Regions from separate parts of the Caldimonas brevitalea genome, predicted to be linked through region 1. Evidence: riboswitches for the same ligand, from Rfam matches in the RefSeq annotation. Region 1 holds a riboswitch; the other holds the start of a gene.
The links. A riboswitch is a leader RNA that binds a small molecule or an ion and turns the genes downstream of it on or off. The one in region 1 is predicted to bind glycine.

Region 2: another riboswitch for glycine. It lies ahead of gcvT (glycine cleavage system aminomethyltransferase GcvT); the one in region 1 lies ahead of AAW51_RS02335 (trimeric intracellular cation channel family protein).

What each region holds. Positions count from the first base shown of each region.
Region 1 covers NZ_CP011371.1:534,703-542,283, forward strand. The annotation lists gene AAW51_RS02315 (MBL fold metallo-hydrolase) at 1-7, shown strand, start outside; gene AAW51_RS31300 (hypothetical protein) at 110-169, shown strand; gene infA (translation initiation factor IF-1) at 729-989, shown strand; gene cspE (transcription antiterminator/RNA stability regulator CspE) at 1,103-1,312, shown strand; gene AAW51_RS02330 (hypothetical protein) at 1,350-1,604, shown strand; glycine riboswitch at 1,801-1,888, shown strand; glycine riboswitch at 1,889-1,982, shown strand; gene AAW51_RS02335 (trimeric intracellular cation channel family protein) at 2,036-2,650, shown strand; gene AAW51_RS02340 (ABC transporter substrate-binding protein) at 2,852-4,048, shown strand; gene AAW51_RS02345 (LysR substrate-binding domain-containing protein) at 4,064-4,948, shown strand; gene AAW51_RS02350 (ABC transporter substrate-binding protein) at 5,088-6,299, shown strand; gene AAW51_RS02355 (branched-chain amino acid ABC transporter permease) at 6,372-7,241, shown strand; gene AAW51_RS02360 (branched-chain amino acid ABC transporter ATP-binding protein/permease) at 7,244-7,581, shown strand, end outside.
Region 2 covers NZ_CP011371.1:2,012,672-2,020,252, reverse strand. The annotation lists gene AAW51_RS08905 (SDR family oxidoreductase) at 1-689, opposite strand, end outside; gene AAW51_RS08900 (electron transfer flavoprotein-ubiquinone oxidoreductase) at 980-2,662, shown strand; glycine riboswitch at 2,977-3,070, shown strand; glycine riboswitch at 3,079-3,213, shown strand; gene gcvT (glycine cleavage system aminomethyltransferase GcvT) at 3,266-4,384, shown strand; gene gcvH (glycine cleavage system protein GcvH) at 4,475-4,852, shown strand; gene gcvP (aminomethyl-transferring glycine dehydrogenase) at 4,935-7,581, shown strand, end outside.

The DNA.
Region 1 (7,581 bases):
GTTGTAGGCCGGGGCTTCCAGCGCCCATTCATCTGCTGCCCGCCGCGTCGGCGCACGCAAAGCCCTAGCAAACTTGCCTCGACCTCCTGTCCCGGAGCCCAGCACCGTCTTGATGCTGTGCGGAGGCTTGCCAGCCGTGTTGTGGCGGCAGGCCGCGCGAACGAAGTGAGTCAAGGTGGTCGCCGGCGCCTGGACTGCCCCTGCCGCAGGGACGCACGCCTCGCGTCAAAGACATGCACGTGTTCGATTTCTTCGCGAACCGAGCAGGACGTTCGAACCAGTGCTACACTGCGTGACCAGATTCAGCGCCCAACCGTTCTCGGTTGGGCATTTTCTTGGGCCTTTTCCCGCGCTGGCGGGTGCTTTCGGGCCCTTATCCTGTCGGTGCCGCCGGTCTGCGTTTTCGGACTGTTTTCGGCCCAATTTGATTCTTTCCCGCCCTCTCTTCCCCAAAACGAGAGGCAACGTCGGGAGCACGGCACACACGCGGAAGTGCCATGCTGGCGCGAACTTTCCCGTGTGCCGAACCGAGCGGTTGCAAACCGCCTTCGAGCCGCAGAGACCGAGCGTAAACCCGAGACACCCTCGTCGACCCTCGCGGGTCACGCCGGCAGTGACTTGTTGGTGCCCGAGCGCCGCCCTCGCACAGCCCCTGCCATGTGAGCAGGCCCTTGTCAGGCCCTGTCTCGCACCGCCCGTCCCCCATCCACGAACCAGGAGTGAACACCGTGGCCAAAGAAGAACTGATCGAGATGCACGGCGTCGTGAACGAGATCCTGCCGGACTCCCGCTTTCGGGTGACGCTGGAGAACGGGCACAAGCTCATCGCCTACACCGGCGGAAAGATGCGCAAGCATCACATCCGCATCCTGGCCGGCGACAGCGTCTCCCTGGAACTGTCCCCCTACGATCTGACGAAGGGGCGCATCACTTTCCGCCACCTCGAGCGCCGAGGTTTGGCGCCTTCTTCTCGACAACCGCGTCGCTGATGGTCAGCGGTTCGCAAGCATTTCAATCACTCGGCTTCCAAGTCAGGAAGCTGCTGACCTGCACCGGCGAAAGCTGGGGCATCTTTTTAACGAATCCATCAAGGAATGACGATATGGCCACCGAAACCGGTACTGTGAAATGGTTCAACGAAGGCAAGGGCTTCGGCTTCATTGCCCCCGACAATGGCGGCAAGGATCTCTTCGCGCACTTCAAGGAAATTCAGGGCAACGGCTTCAAGACGCTGACCGAAAACCAACGCGTCGAGTTCGAAGTGACGCAGGGGCAGAAGGGTCCGCAGGCGTCGCGCATCCGCACGATCTGACGCACCTGCACTCCTGCTGCGTCCCTCGGCGGAACCGATGAAGGACTTGCAAGAGACCACCGAGCGGATCTGCGAGCTCAAGGGTTCGCTCATCGCGCTCGATGCGCTGATGACAGCGGTGCTGCACGCACTGCCGGACGATGCGCGCCATGAAGTGCTGGAGCGCTTCGTGGTGCATGCCGAAGTGGCGCGAACCGTGCTCTTGCACGTCCCCATCTCGGAGCACACGATTGCCGCCTTCGAGCACGACATCGGCAGGTACCTGGCCATCGGTCACGCGCCGCACGACTAGGCGGTGTTCAAGAGGTCGCTCTCCTGTGCGCCCAAAAATGCGCGACGCCCAACCCCTCTCGGTTGGGCGTTTTCATTTGGGCCTTTCCCGCGCCCATGTCCAATGCCGAACCTTTACGTTGGCCTCGCCCTCCGTGGCCCGTCGAGGTCGCCTCAGCAGGCCGTCAGACGGCAAGGCTGCCGCTGAAGTAACATGGTCGCGCACTGCGGGAGAGCGGGGCCGCAAACCCCCGCCGAAGGCGCAAACTCCCATCATCGCTCAGGCAAAAGGACCGCAGTCGCACGTTTTCGCCGACTGGAGAGTGGCCGTCACGGCCCACCGAAGGGGCAGGCTGCAGGCGCAGCTGAAACTCTCAGGTTCAAGGACAGGGGGAGAGGCGCAGCAGGTGCACGTCGGCGTGACGCGCGTCCTGCGTCCACTCTGGAGTCCTGATGTTGACCATCGTCTACCTTGTCGCCATCGCCGCCGAAGCCATGGCGGGCGCTCTCGCCGCCGGCCGCCGCAGCATGGATTTCTTCGGCGTCACCGTCATCGCCTTCGTCACGGCACTCGGTGGGGGCACGCTGCGGGATGTCATCCTCGGGCACTTTCCGGTCGGATGGACCCAGCATCCCGCCCATGTGTACCTGGTCATCTCCGCTGGCCTGCTGACGACGTTGGTGGCCAGGTATTTGCATCACCTCAAGCGCATCTTCCTCGTGCTCGATGCCATGGGCCTGGTGGCGTTCTCGTTGATCGGGAGCGACGTGGCCCTGCAGATGAGCTACGCACCACCCGTCGTCATCATGGCGGGCATGATCACCGGCATCTTCGGCGGGGTGCTGCGCGACGTCCTGTGCAACCAGGTCCCGGTCGTGTTCCGCCAAGAGCTCTATGCCGTCGTGTCTCTTGCGGTCTGCCTGCTGTTCCTGCTGCTGCGCGAATACGGTGTCGCGGACGACCTGAACACGGCCATCAGTTTCTCCGCCGGACTCACACTGCGCCTGTGCGCCGTCTGGCGCGGCTGGCGCCTGCCGACGTTCTCCTATCGCCAGCGCTGGGACTGAGCTCACGCCTGCGCCGGGCACTTCGAGCCTACATCGGGCTGAGACTGTAGGCCGGGCAACACGGGCTTTGCTTCCGCCCCGAGCCAACCCGCCGCGGCCGCATATGTCACGTCGAGCCCTCCACGGAGGAGGGTTCCACCTGATGCTCACCAAATGAAAGCAGTTGCAACATCGCCAAAAAACACAACCTGGAGACAAAACATGACGATGGGTCGAGTGCTGCTTGCCGCCTGGTTCGCATCGTTCGCCGCGATGGCGAACGCACAGGCGTCGCAACCGCTGCGGGTGGGTTTCGTGTGCCCCCTCAGCGGGGGATCGCAGGAGTTCGGTCACAGCGCCCGCCTCGGCGCCGAGCTGGCGGTCAAGGAAATCAACGAGGTGGGTGGCTACTTGGGCCGGCAGCTCGAACTGGTCACGCGCGACGACAAGGGTGACCCCGACGAAGGCCGCCGACAGGCCGAGGACCTGGTGCTCAAGCAGAAGGTGGACTTCACGGTCGGCTACTGCAACACCGGTGTGGCCCTGAAGTCGCTCGATGTGTTCCAGGACCACAAGCACCTGCTGGTCGTGCCGGTGGCGACCGGGTCGGCCGTGACGGCCAAGTACCCGGCCGACAAGAGTTTTGTCTTCCGCATGTCGGCGCGCGACACGCTGCAGGCGGCCTTCCTGGTGGACGAGATCGTCAAGCGCGGCTACACGCGGGTCGCCGTGTTCGCCGACGCCACCGGCTACGGCGAGGGGGGCCTCAAGGACGTCGAGAAGTTCCTCGCCGAGAAGCAACTGAAGCCCGTCTACACCGCACGCTTCGACCTAGGCGTGCGCCGGCTCACAGAGCAAGTGCAGCAGGCCCGCGCCGCCGGGGCGGAAGTGATCCTCGGCTACACCTTGGGCGCCGAGCTCGCGGTGCTCGCCGAGGCGCGCGCCCAGGCGCGCTTCGAGGGCCCGCTGTACGGCCCCTGGACCCTGTCGTTCCGCACCTTGCCCGAGCGCGCCGGCCCCGCGGTGGAAGGCGCGATGATGGTGCAGACCATCATCCAGGACCTCGCCAACGAGCGCCGGGCGTCCTTCCTGGTTCGCCTCAAGCGCCATGCCGGCACCCAGCCGCTGGGCTCGCTGATGGCCGCGGCGCAGACCTACGACGCGGTGCACCTGATGATGCGCGTCGTGTTCCAGACCCGCGGCAACACCTCGGCCGATGTATTGAAGCAGGCGTTGGAGAACCTGGAGCGGCCCTACCCCGGCGTCGTCACGTCCTACGACCGGCCCTTCTCGGCCGCCGACCACGACGCCTTCTCGCGCAACATGATCTGGCTGGGCGTGTGGCGCAAGGGCGAGATCCAGTTCTATCACGCCGACGACGCCAAGCGCGCCAGTTTCATCCGGCGCAAGGAGTCCTGAGCCGGCGCCGCTTGCATGACCGCACACCGCATCCCGCCCATCCAGGGCCTGCTCGCCTTCGAGGCGCTCGCACGGCTGCGCAGCGGCACGCTGGCGGCTGAAGAACTGAACGTCACGCCGAGTGCCGTCAGCCACCGCATCCGCCAGCTGGAGTCGCAGCTGGGGCTCAAGCTGTTCTCGCGCGGCGACTTCACGCTGACGACGGATGGCGCCGCCTACCTTGCGCGCGTGCGCGAGGCCTTGACGGCCTTGCAGCAGGTGCCGGGGCGCAGCAGTGGCAGCGGCGGCGCCACCCGGCTGCGTGTCGCGGTCACGCCGACCTTCTCGCGCCAGCTGCTGCTGCCGCGGCTGGCGCTGTTCCGGCATGCTTATCCCGACATCGACCTGATCCTGCAGGTCACCATCCCGATGCTCAATGTGACGGCCGAAGAGACCGACATCGAGCTGCGCTTCGGCACCGGGCCCTTTCCGGACCGCGAGTCGGTGCGGCTGCAGTCCGACACGGTGTGCCCGGTCTGTAGCCCCGAGTACCTCAACACGGTCGGGCCCTTCGACGGCTTTCAGAGCGACGAGACGGTGGCCCGGGCGCGCTTGATCCGCTGCCCGCTGGAGCCGTGGCGCACCTGGTTCACCGAGTGCGGGCTGAGCTTGACCGAGCCGCGCGAAGGCGCGCAGTTCAACGACATCGGGCTGGTGCTGGACGCCGCCGTGGCCGGCTTCGGCGTCGCGTTGATGCGCATGAAGCTCGGCGCGGCCTGGCTCGACGACGGCCGGCTGGTGCGTTTGTCGGACCGCCAGGTGGCCTCGCCCAACCACTATTTCCTGTGCTGGCAGCCGGGCGCGCTGGAGCGCTGGGAGTGCGCCGCCTTCGTCGAGTGGATGAAGCAATCGCTCGGTTGACGGGGGCCCGGCGCGTCGCTTGAAAATCGCTCAAGCGCACGCCCAAGAAGTTTCAACCGGCAGCTGTCGCGTCTTTCTACAGTGGGTACGCAGAGACGGGGGTCACACCCGCTCGCACCACAAGGAGACAGACAGCATGATGAATCGACGCCACAGCCTCACCCTGGCCACCGCGGCCGCCCTTGGCTTCACGCTCGCCGCTTCGACCAACGCCTTCGCGGCGGAGCCGATCAAGGTCGCCGTCACCGCGCCGCTGACCGGTGGTTCCGCCCCGATGGGCGTGAGCCTGCGCGACGGTATCAAGCTCGCGGCCGCCGAGATCAACGCCCGCGGCGGCGTGCTCGGCCGCCCGCTGCTGCTCGTCGAGCGCGACGACGAAGGCAAGAACGAACGCGGCGCCCAGGTGGTGCAGGAACTCATCAACAAGGAAGGTGTGGTCGCCGCGCTGGGCATCGTCAACACCGGCGTTGCGCTGGCCAGCCAGCGCTTCTATCAAGAGGCCAAGATCCCGGTCATCACCGGCGTGGCCACCGGCTCCACCGTCACGCGCCAGTTCCTGCCGCCCCAGCATCCTGACAACTATGTGTTCCGCGTCGCCGCCAGCGACAGCCTGCAGGCCGCGATGATCGTCGAGGAAGCGGTGACCCGGCGCGGCTTCAAGAAGGTGGCGATCCTGGCCGACTCCACCAACTACGGCCAGCTCGGGCGCGAGGACCTGGAAAAGGCGCTCGCCAAAAAAGGCATCACGCCGGTCGCGGTCGAGAAGTTCAACGTCAAGGACGTCGACATGACCCCGCAGCTGCTGAAGGCCAAGGCAGCGGGTGCACAGGCGGTGCTGACCTATGCGATCGGGCCCGAGCTGGCCCAGATCGCCAACGGCATGGTCAAGCTGGGCTGGAAGGTCCCGATGCTGGGCAGCTGGACCCTGTCGATGTCCAACTTCATCGACAACGCCGGCGCCAACGGCGAAGGCGCGCGCATGCCGCAGACCTTCATCCAGGAGCCCACCTCGCCGCGCCGCAAGGCCTTCATCGAGGCCTACCAGCGTGCCTACAAGGTCGAGCGTATGCCGTCGCCGGTGTCGGCCGCCCAGGGCTACGACTCGGTCTACCTGCTCGCCGCGGCGATCAAGCAGGCCGGCACCACCGATGGCCCCAAGGTGCGCGAGGCGCTGGAGAACCTGAAGGAGCCGGTGGAAGGTGTCATCACGACCTATGTGCAGCCCTTCTCACGCGACGACCACGAGACCGTGGACGAGCGCCTGCCGGTGATGGGCGAGGTGCGCAAGGGGCAGGTGGTCTACGCCTACGACGACGACCGCAAGCGCGTGGCGGCCGCCGCGGCGAAATAACGCTGCGGGCGCGGGCCAGCCCGGCCCGCCGCCGTTCCCTTCCTTCCCGGTGTTTTCCTTCGGAGACTGTGTATGGACGTGCTCCTGCAGATCCTCTTCAGCGGTGTCGCCGTCGGCATGATCTACGCGGTCATCGCCTTCGGCTACCAGCTGACCTTCGCCACCTCGGGCACCCTCAACTTCGGCCAGGGCGAGGCGCTGGCGGTGGGGGCGCTGATCGGGCTGACCCTGGCGGCCCACCTCGGCTACTGGCCGATGCTGCCGCTGGTGCTGCTGGCCGGCGCGCTCTACGGCATCGGGGTGGAGCGGCTGGCGGTGCGCCCGGCCCTCAAGATCAAGTCCGAGGGCTGGATCATGGCGACGATCGCGCTGGGCATCATCATGAAAAACGTCGCCGAGAACGTCTGGGGCAAGGACGACGTGAAGTTCCCGTCGCCGGTGCCCGAGATGCCGCTGCAGCTGGCCGGTGCCAACGTGATGCCGATGGAGCTGGTGGTCGTGGCCGGCGCGCTCGCGCTGATGGCGGCGGTGGAGCTGTTCAACCGCCGCTCCATCTACGGCAAGGCGGTGGTGGCGACCGCCGCCGACCGCGACGCGGCGGGGCTGATGGGCATCCACACCGGCCACGTCATCACCTTCTCGTATGCCTTGTCCTGCGCCACCGCGGCCTTCGCCGGCGTGCTGGTCGCGCCGCTGACCCTGACCGGGGCCAGCATGGGCGCATCGCTCGGCTTGAAGGCCTTCGCGGTGGCCATCATCGGCGGGCTGACCTCGGGGCTGGGTGTCATCGCGGGCGGGTTGATCCTCGGGCTCGCCGAGACCCTCACCGGTTTTTATGTCTCCACCGGCTACAAGGATGTGCCGGGGCTGGTCTTGCTGCTGGTGGTGCTGGCGGTCAAGCCGGCCGGGCTGTTCGGCAAGACGGCGATCAAGAAGGTCTGAGCATGAAACATCTGTCCACCCGCACGCTGCTCGGCGGCCTGGCACTGGCCGCGCTGGCGGCCTTCCCCGTGGCCGTCCCCAATCCCTACTATTTGCACCTGGCGATGGTGATCGCCATCTACGCCATCGTGCTGTTCGGCCTGGACATCGTGGTCGGCTACACCGGCGAGGTCTCGCTGGGCCATGCCGGCCTGTTCGGCATCGGCGCCTATGCGGGCGGCGTGTTGTTCGCCAAGCTGGGGCTGCCGTTCTGGCTCGCGCTGCCCGGGGCGATCGTGTTGACCGCCGGCTGCGGCGCCTTGCTCGCCCTGCCGGCACTGCGCGTCACCGGCCCCTACCT
Region 2 (7,581 bases), 1.5 Mb from region 1:
TTGGGCTGCCCGAGCCGCTTGCGCGGCAGCATGTTGATCAGCTTCTGGCCCTGCTCGCTTTCCCAATGATGGTGGTTGATCTCGGTGTCGATGTAGCCCGGGCAGACCGCATTGACGTTGATGCCGAAGCGACCCCATTCCAGCGCCATCGCGCGCGTCATATGGATCACCGCGCTCTTGCTCATGCAGTACACGCCGATCTGTCCCAGCACACGCAGGCCCGCCATCGACGCGATGTTGACGATGCGCCCCCCGGTGTAGGTGCCCGGGGCCGCCCCGCGCGCGCGCGCCAACATGCGCTTGCCGACTTCCTGGGCGACGAAGAACGCGCCGCGGGTGTTGGTGTCGAAGATGTAGTCGTATTCGTCGGGCGTCACGTCGGTCAGCTTCTGCGTGGTGCTGACGCCCGAGTTGTTGACCAGGATGTCGATGCCGCCCACTTCGGTTTCGGCATGCGCCACCGCCGAGCGGATGCTGTTGATGTCGGTGACGTCCAGGCCCACCACATGCGCGTCGCCGCCGGAGGCCTCGATCTCGGCCCGCAGCGTCTTCAGGCGCTCGACCCGCCGACCGGCGAGCACCACCGCCGCGCCGGACGCGGCCAAGGTCTTGGCGAACTGCGTCCCCAGACCGCTGGAGGCGCCCGTGATCAGCGCCACGCGCCCCGAAAGATCCATGCTGTATGCCATCGCTACCACCTCTTTGCTTCGTATACGTCGTGACCAAGCGGGGCCGCTGGCGGGCCTCGCGTACTGCCGCAAGGATAACGGCAGCGGACTGTGATCAGGTGTCGCTGCCCGGACATCCGGGCCAACCGCGGTGCAGGACAACACCCCGCGCAGTGCAAGATTGAGACATCCCCTCGTGCAAAGAATAGAACGGTCGTTCGTTTTTTTGCCGCGGCCCGATAGAATTGCGGGAAGCTCGCGTCGAGCCCCCACTCGAGCCCCCACATAAATACGATTGAAGGAACGAGACGATGACGCCGCAACAGATCCTGGAGCAGTACGGTCCCCGCGAATCGATGGAATACGACGTGGTGATCGTCGGCGGTGGCCCCGCCGGCCTGGCCACCGGCATCCGCCTGAAGCAACTGGCGGCTGAAAAAGGCCAGGAGGTTTCGGTTTGCGTGCTCGAAAAAGGCTCCGAGCCGGGCGCCCACATCCTGTCCGGCGCGATCATGGACCCGCGCGCGCTGAACGAGTTGATTCCGAACTGGAAGGAACTCGGCGCGCCGCTGAACCAGCCGGTGACCGGGGACAGCTTCTTGTTCCTGACCGAAGGCGGTGCCCTCAAGAGCCCGATCCTGCCCGAGTGCTTCCACAACGACGGCAACTACGTGATCAGCCTGGGCAACGTGACCCGCTGGCTGGCGCAGCAGGCCGAAGGCCTGGGCGTCGAGATCTTCCCGGGCTTCTCGGCAGCCGAAGTGCTCTATAACGACGACGGCTCGGTCAAGGGCGTCGCCACCGGCAACCTCGGGCTCGGCAAGCACGGCGAACCGCTCGACAGCTTCCAGCTCGGCATGGAACTGCATGGCAAATACACCGTCTTTGCGGAGGGCTCGCGCGGCCACCTCGGCAAGCAGCTGATCGCCAAGTTCAAGCTCGACGCCGGCAAAGACCCGCAGAGCTATGCCATCGGCATCAAGGAACTCTGGGAAGTCGAGCCCGGCCGTCACAAGCCCGGTGAGGTGTTGCACACCGCCGGCTGGCCGGTGGACCCGAGCACCTACGGCGGCGGCTTCCTCTACCACATGGAGGACAACAAGGTCACGCTCGGCTACATCACCGGCCTCGACTACAGCAACCCCTGGCTCAGCCCGTTCGAGGAGATGCAACGCTGGAAGACCCACCCGCGCATCCGTGAAGTGCTCGAAGGCGGCAAGCGCATCAGCTACGGCGCCCGCGCCATCACTGCCGGCGGCATCCTGAGCCTGCCCAAGACGGTGTTCCCGGGTGGCGCGCTGGTCGGCTGCGAGGCCGGCTACCTCAACGTCAGCCGCATCAAGGGCAGCCACGCCGCCATCAAGACCGGCATGCTGGCCGCCGAAGCCGCCTTCGACGCGGTGACGGCCGGCCGTCAGCACGACGAGCTGAGCGCCTACCCCGCCGCGTTCGAGAAGAGCTGGCTCTACGAAGAGCTCGACAAGGCGCGCAACTTCAAGCAGTGGTTCAAGAAGGGCCTGTACGTCGGCACCGTGATGAACGGCATCGAGCAGTGGCTGCTGCCCAAGCTCGGCTTCAAGGCCCCACCGTGGACGATCCACCGCCCGGCGCCGGACCACACCTATCTGAAGCCGGCGGCCGAGTGCGCCAAGATCACCTACCCGAAGCCGGACGGCAAGCTGACCTTCGACCGGCTCAGCTCGGTCTTTGTCAGCAACACCAATCACGGCGAAGACCAGCCGGCGCACCTGACGCTGAAGGACGCGAGCGTCCCGGTCAACATCAATCTCGCCAAATACGGCGGGCCCGAAAGCCGCTACTGCCCGGCGGGGGTTTACGAGTTCGTCCCGAACGAGAGCGGTGCCGGCGAGCGCCTGCAGATCAACGCGCAAAACTGCGTGCACTGCAAGACCTGCGACATCAAGGACCCGACCCAGAACATCGTCTGGGTGACGCCGGAAGGCGGCGGCGGGCCCAACTACTCGGGGATGTAAGCGAGGCGGGGCGAGGCCCCGCCTGCGCGGGCGGCGCGCCCCTCCGGCGCGCCGGCCGACCGTCTCCCGGTGGTCGCGCGCCCTCTTCCTTTCCCTCCTCTTCCGACCTCCCCGCTCCCGCCTCTCTTCTCGCATCGTGGTCGCCCGACCGGTGCTGCGCGAGCCTTTGCCGTGCGCCGGGTGCGCCGAGTGGGCAAGCGATGCAGAATGGTCCGGCCCTGGCTGTCTGGCTCGTTTTTGCCGGCGTGCCGCCGGTCGGCTTGCTTCCGGACCGTTTCCACTCCTGCCCCAATCGCCGCAGGCGCCGCTATACTGCGGCGCAGTCAGGAGAGAGCTTCCCCGGAAGCCGCCGAAGGCGCAGAGCGGAACCCCGCTCGAACGCTCAGGCAAAAGGACTGACGCTCGTCCCCACCCGGACGATCCTCACTGGAGAGAGGCCCCAGGTCGACGCTGCAAGTCAGCCGACGAGGGGGCCCACCGAAGGGGCAAGCCGTCTGCGCTGAGCAAGCGCCGCGGCCAATCTCTCAGGTAAAGCGGACAGCGAGGGCAGCCCACTGCAACGAACTCGTGCAGTGGTTATGCCTTATGCCCTCGGAGACCGTGATGCCCGACACCACCGCCCTGCTCAAGACCCCGCTGCACACCCTGCATCTCGAACTCGGTGCCCGCATGGTGCCGTTCGCCGGCTACGAGATGCCGGTGCAATACGCCGGCATCATCGCCGAGCACAAGCAGTGCCGCGAAGCGGCTGCACTGTTCGACGTCTCCCACATGGGCCAGCTGCGGCTGTCCGGCGACGACGCTGCCCGGGCACTCGAATCGCTGGTGCCCGTGGACGTGGTCGACCTGCCGGTGGGCAAACAACGCTACGGCTTCTTCACCAACCCCAACGGCGGGTTGCTCGACGACCTGATGATCACGCGGCGCGCCGACGACCTGTTCCTGGTCGTCAACGCCTCCTGCAAAAACGCCGACATCGCCCATCTGCGCACCCACATCGGCCACCGCTGCCAAATCCAGCCGCTGCCCGACCGCGCCCTGCTCGCGCTGCAAGGCCCCAAGGCGGCCGTGGCGCTGGCCCGGCTGAACGCCGACGTCACCAGCCTGACCTTCATGAGCGGCAACACCTTCGAGCTGGCCGGCGCCGCCTGTTTCGTGACCCGCTCGGGCTACACCGGCGAGGACGGCTTCGAAATCTCGGTGCCGGCCGAGCAGGCCGAGGGGCTGGCGCGCGCGCTGCTGGCCCAACCCGAGGTCGCGCCGGCCGGCCTTGGCGCGCGCGACACCTTGCGCCTCGAAGCGGGTCTGTGCCTGTACGGGCATGACATCGACGCCAACACCACGCCGGTGGAAGCCGGGCTGACCTGGGCCATCCAGAAGGTGCGCCGCCCTGGCGGCGCGCGCGAGGGCCACTACCCGGGCGCCCTGACCCTCGCCAACCAGCTCGCACACGGCCCCACCAACAAGCGCGTCGGCCTCGTGGGCCTCGAACGCGCGCCGGTGCGCGAAGGCACCAAGATCGTCGACAGCCACGGCCACGCGCTGGGCCATGTGACCAGCGGCACCCTCGGCCCGAGCGTCAACCAGCCGATCGCGATGGCCTACCTGCCGGTCAACCACACGGCGCCCGGCGGCACGGTCTATGCCGTGGTGCGCGAGCGCCACCTCCCGATGCAGGTGCGCGGAATGCCATTTGCCCCGCATCGGTATCACCGCGGCTGACGCCCCGAGGTGGCGTGCGGCGCCTGCGCGCCGGCGCCTGCCTACCCCCGCCCCCGATTCCCCTTTCCGAGAACAGCAGGAGCTGCACACATGACCGTGAAATACACCCCCGACCACGAGTGGATCGAGCTCACCGGTGACGACGACATCGCCACGGTGGGCATCACCCAGCACGCCCAGGACGCCCTGGGTGACGTGGTGTTCGTCGACCTGCCCGCCGTCGGCGCGACGCTGGAGCAGAAGGCCATCGCCGGGGTCGTCGAGTCCGTCAAGGCGGCAGCCGACCTGTATGCCCCGGTGAGCGGCAGCGTGATCGACGTGAACGAGGCCCTGCGCGCCGACCCGTCGCTCGCCAACAGCGACCCGCTCGGCCAGGGGTGGTTCTTCAAGATCAAGTTGTCCGACCGGGCGCAGTTCGACGCGCTGCTCGACGGCCCCGCCTACGAACAGCTGGTGCAGAACAGCTGATCTTTTCCTTCCTCCCCTTCCGCCCGCGCCGCCCGGGGGCAGCACTGCTGCCGCTGTCCCGGGCGCCGACCGAAAGCCTGCCATGCTGACCGCCGCCCACGCCCCCCTGTCCGAACTCGAAGCCCACGACGATTTCGTCGAACGCCACATCGGCATCGCCCGCGAAGACGAAACCAAGATGTTGTCGGTGATCGGCGCCGCCTCGCGGCAGGCCCTGATCGACACCATCGTGCCCACGGCCATCCGCCGCGCGCAGGGCATGCATCTGCCCACGCCCCTGTCGGAAGCCGAAGCGCTGCGCGAACTGAAGGCGCTGGCCGGCCGCAACCGCGTGCTCAAGAGCTTCATCGGCCAGGGCTACCACGGCACCCACACGCCGGCGGTGATCCTGCGCAACGTGCTCGAAAACCCGTCCTGGTACACCGCCTACACGCCCTACCAGGCCGAGATCTCGCAAGGCCGCATGGAAGCGCTCGTGAACTTCCAGACCATGGTCTGCGATCTCACCGGCATGGCGATCGCCAACGCCTCGATGCTCGACGAAGCGACCGCGGCTGCCGAAGCGATGACGCTGGCGGCGCGTGTCGGCAAGTCCAAGAACACCACCTTTTTCGTCGCCGATGACGTGCTGCCGCAGACGCTGGAAGTGGTGCGCACCCGCGCGCAGCCGCTCGGCATCACGGTGCTGACCGGCCCGGCCGAGCAGGCGGGCCAGACCGAGTGCTTCGGCGCCTTGTTCCAATACCCCGGCGTGTGCGGCCGGGTGCGCGACCTGCGCCCGGTCATCACCGAGGTGCATGCGCGCGGCGGCCTGGCCATCGTGGCGGCCGACCTGCTGGCGCTGACGCTGCTCGCCTCCCCCGGCGAACTCGGCGCCGACATCGCGCTGGGCACCACCCAGCGTTTCGGCATGCCGATGGGCAACGGCGGCCCGCACGCCGCCTACCTGGCCTGCAAGGACGAGTTCAAGCGCTCGCTGCCGGGGCGTCTGGTCGGCGTCAGTGTCGACGCACAAGGCGCGCCGGCCTACCGCCTGGCGCTGCAGACGCGCGAGCAGCACATCCGGCGCGAGAAGGCCACCTCCAACATCTGCACCGCGCAAGTGCTGCCGGCCGTCGTGGCCAGCATGTACGCGGTCTACCACGGCCCCGAGGGCCTGAAGCGCATCGCGCTGCGCGTGGCCACCTACACCGCGGTGCTGGCGCGAGGCCTGCAGGCGCTCGGCTGGAAGCTCAAGCACGAACATGCCTTCGACACGCTGACGGTGCTGACCGGCTCGCGCACCGACCCGCTGCTGGTCGACGCGGTCGGCCGCGGCATGAACCTGCGCCGCGCCGGGCCCGACGCGGTGGGCATCACGCTCGACGAAACCACCACGCGCGAAGACCTGTCCGCCTTGTGGCAGGTGTTCGCCGAAGTGGTGGCCCAGGGCCAGGCCCTGCCGTCCTTCGAGGGCTTCGAAGCCGGCCTGCCGACCCTGCTGCCCGCCGCACTGCAGCGCCGCAGCGCCTACCTGACCCACCCCGTCTTCAACACCCACCGTTCCGAGACGGAGATGCTGCGCTACCTGCGCTCGCTGTCCGACAAGGACCTGGCGCTCGACCGCACCATGATCCCGCTCGGGTCGTGCACGATGAAGCTGAACGCGACCAGCGAGATGATCCCCATCACCTGGCCCGAGTTCGCCCACATCCACCCCTTCGCGCCGCGTGACCAGCTGGCCGGCTACGAACTGCTCGACCAGCAGCTGCAACAGTGGCTGTGCCAGGCCACCGGCTATGCCGGCATCTCGCTGCAGCCCAATGCCGGCTCGCAAGGTGAATATGCCGGTCTGCTGGTCATCAAGGCGTACCACGAGGCACGCGGCGAGGGCCACCGCAACATCTGTCTGATCCCCGAGTCGGCCCACGGCACCAACCCGGCCAGCGCGCAGATGGTCGGCATGCAGGTGGTGGTCACCAAGTGCGACCGCGACGGCAACGTCGACCTCGCCGATCTGCGCGCCAGGTGCGAGCAGCACAGCGACAAGCTGGCTGCCGTGATGATCACCTACCCGTCCACCCACGGCGTGTTCGAAACCGAGGTCAAGGCGCTGTGCGAGCTGGTGCACCAGCATGGCGGGCGGGTGTACGTCGACGGCGCCAACATGAACGCACTGGTCGGTGTCGCCGCGCCGGGCGAGTTCGGCGGCGACGTGTCGCACCTCAACCTGCACAAGACCTTCTGCATTCCGCACGGCGGCGGCGGCCCTGGCGTCGGCCCGGTGTGCGTGGTGCAGGACCTGGTGCCTTACCTGCCGGCCCACCGCACCGCCGGCATCGGCAGCGAAGGCCAGGTGGGCGCCGTCAGCGCCGCGCCGCTCGGCAACGCCGCGGTGCTGCCGATCTCGTGGATGTACGTGCGCATGATGGGCGCCGAAGGCCTGCGCGCGGCCACCGAATGCGCCATCCTGAACGCCAACTACATCGCCGCGCGGCTGCGGCCCCACTACCCCATCCTCTATAGCGGCGGCAGCGAGCTCCACAGCGGCGGTGTCGCCCACGAGTGCATCCTCGACCTGCGCCCGCTCAAGGACAGCACCGGCATCAGCGCCGAAGACGTCGCCAAGCGTCTGATCGACTACGGCTTCCATGCGCCCACGCTCAGCTTCCCGGTGCCCGGTACGCTGATGGTCGAGCCGACCGAAAGCGAATCGCTGGCCGAACTCGACCGCTTCTGCGACGCGATGA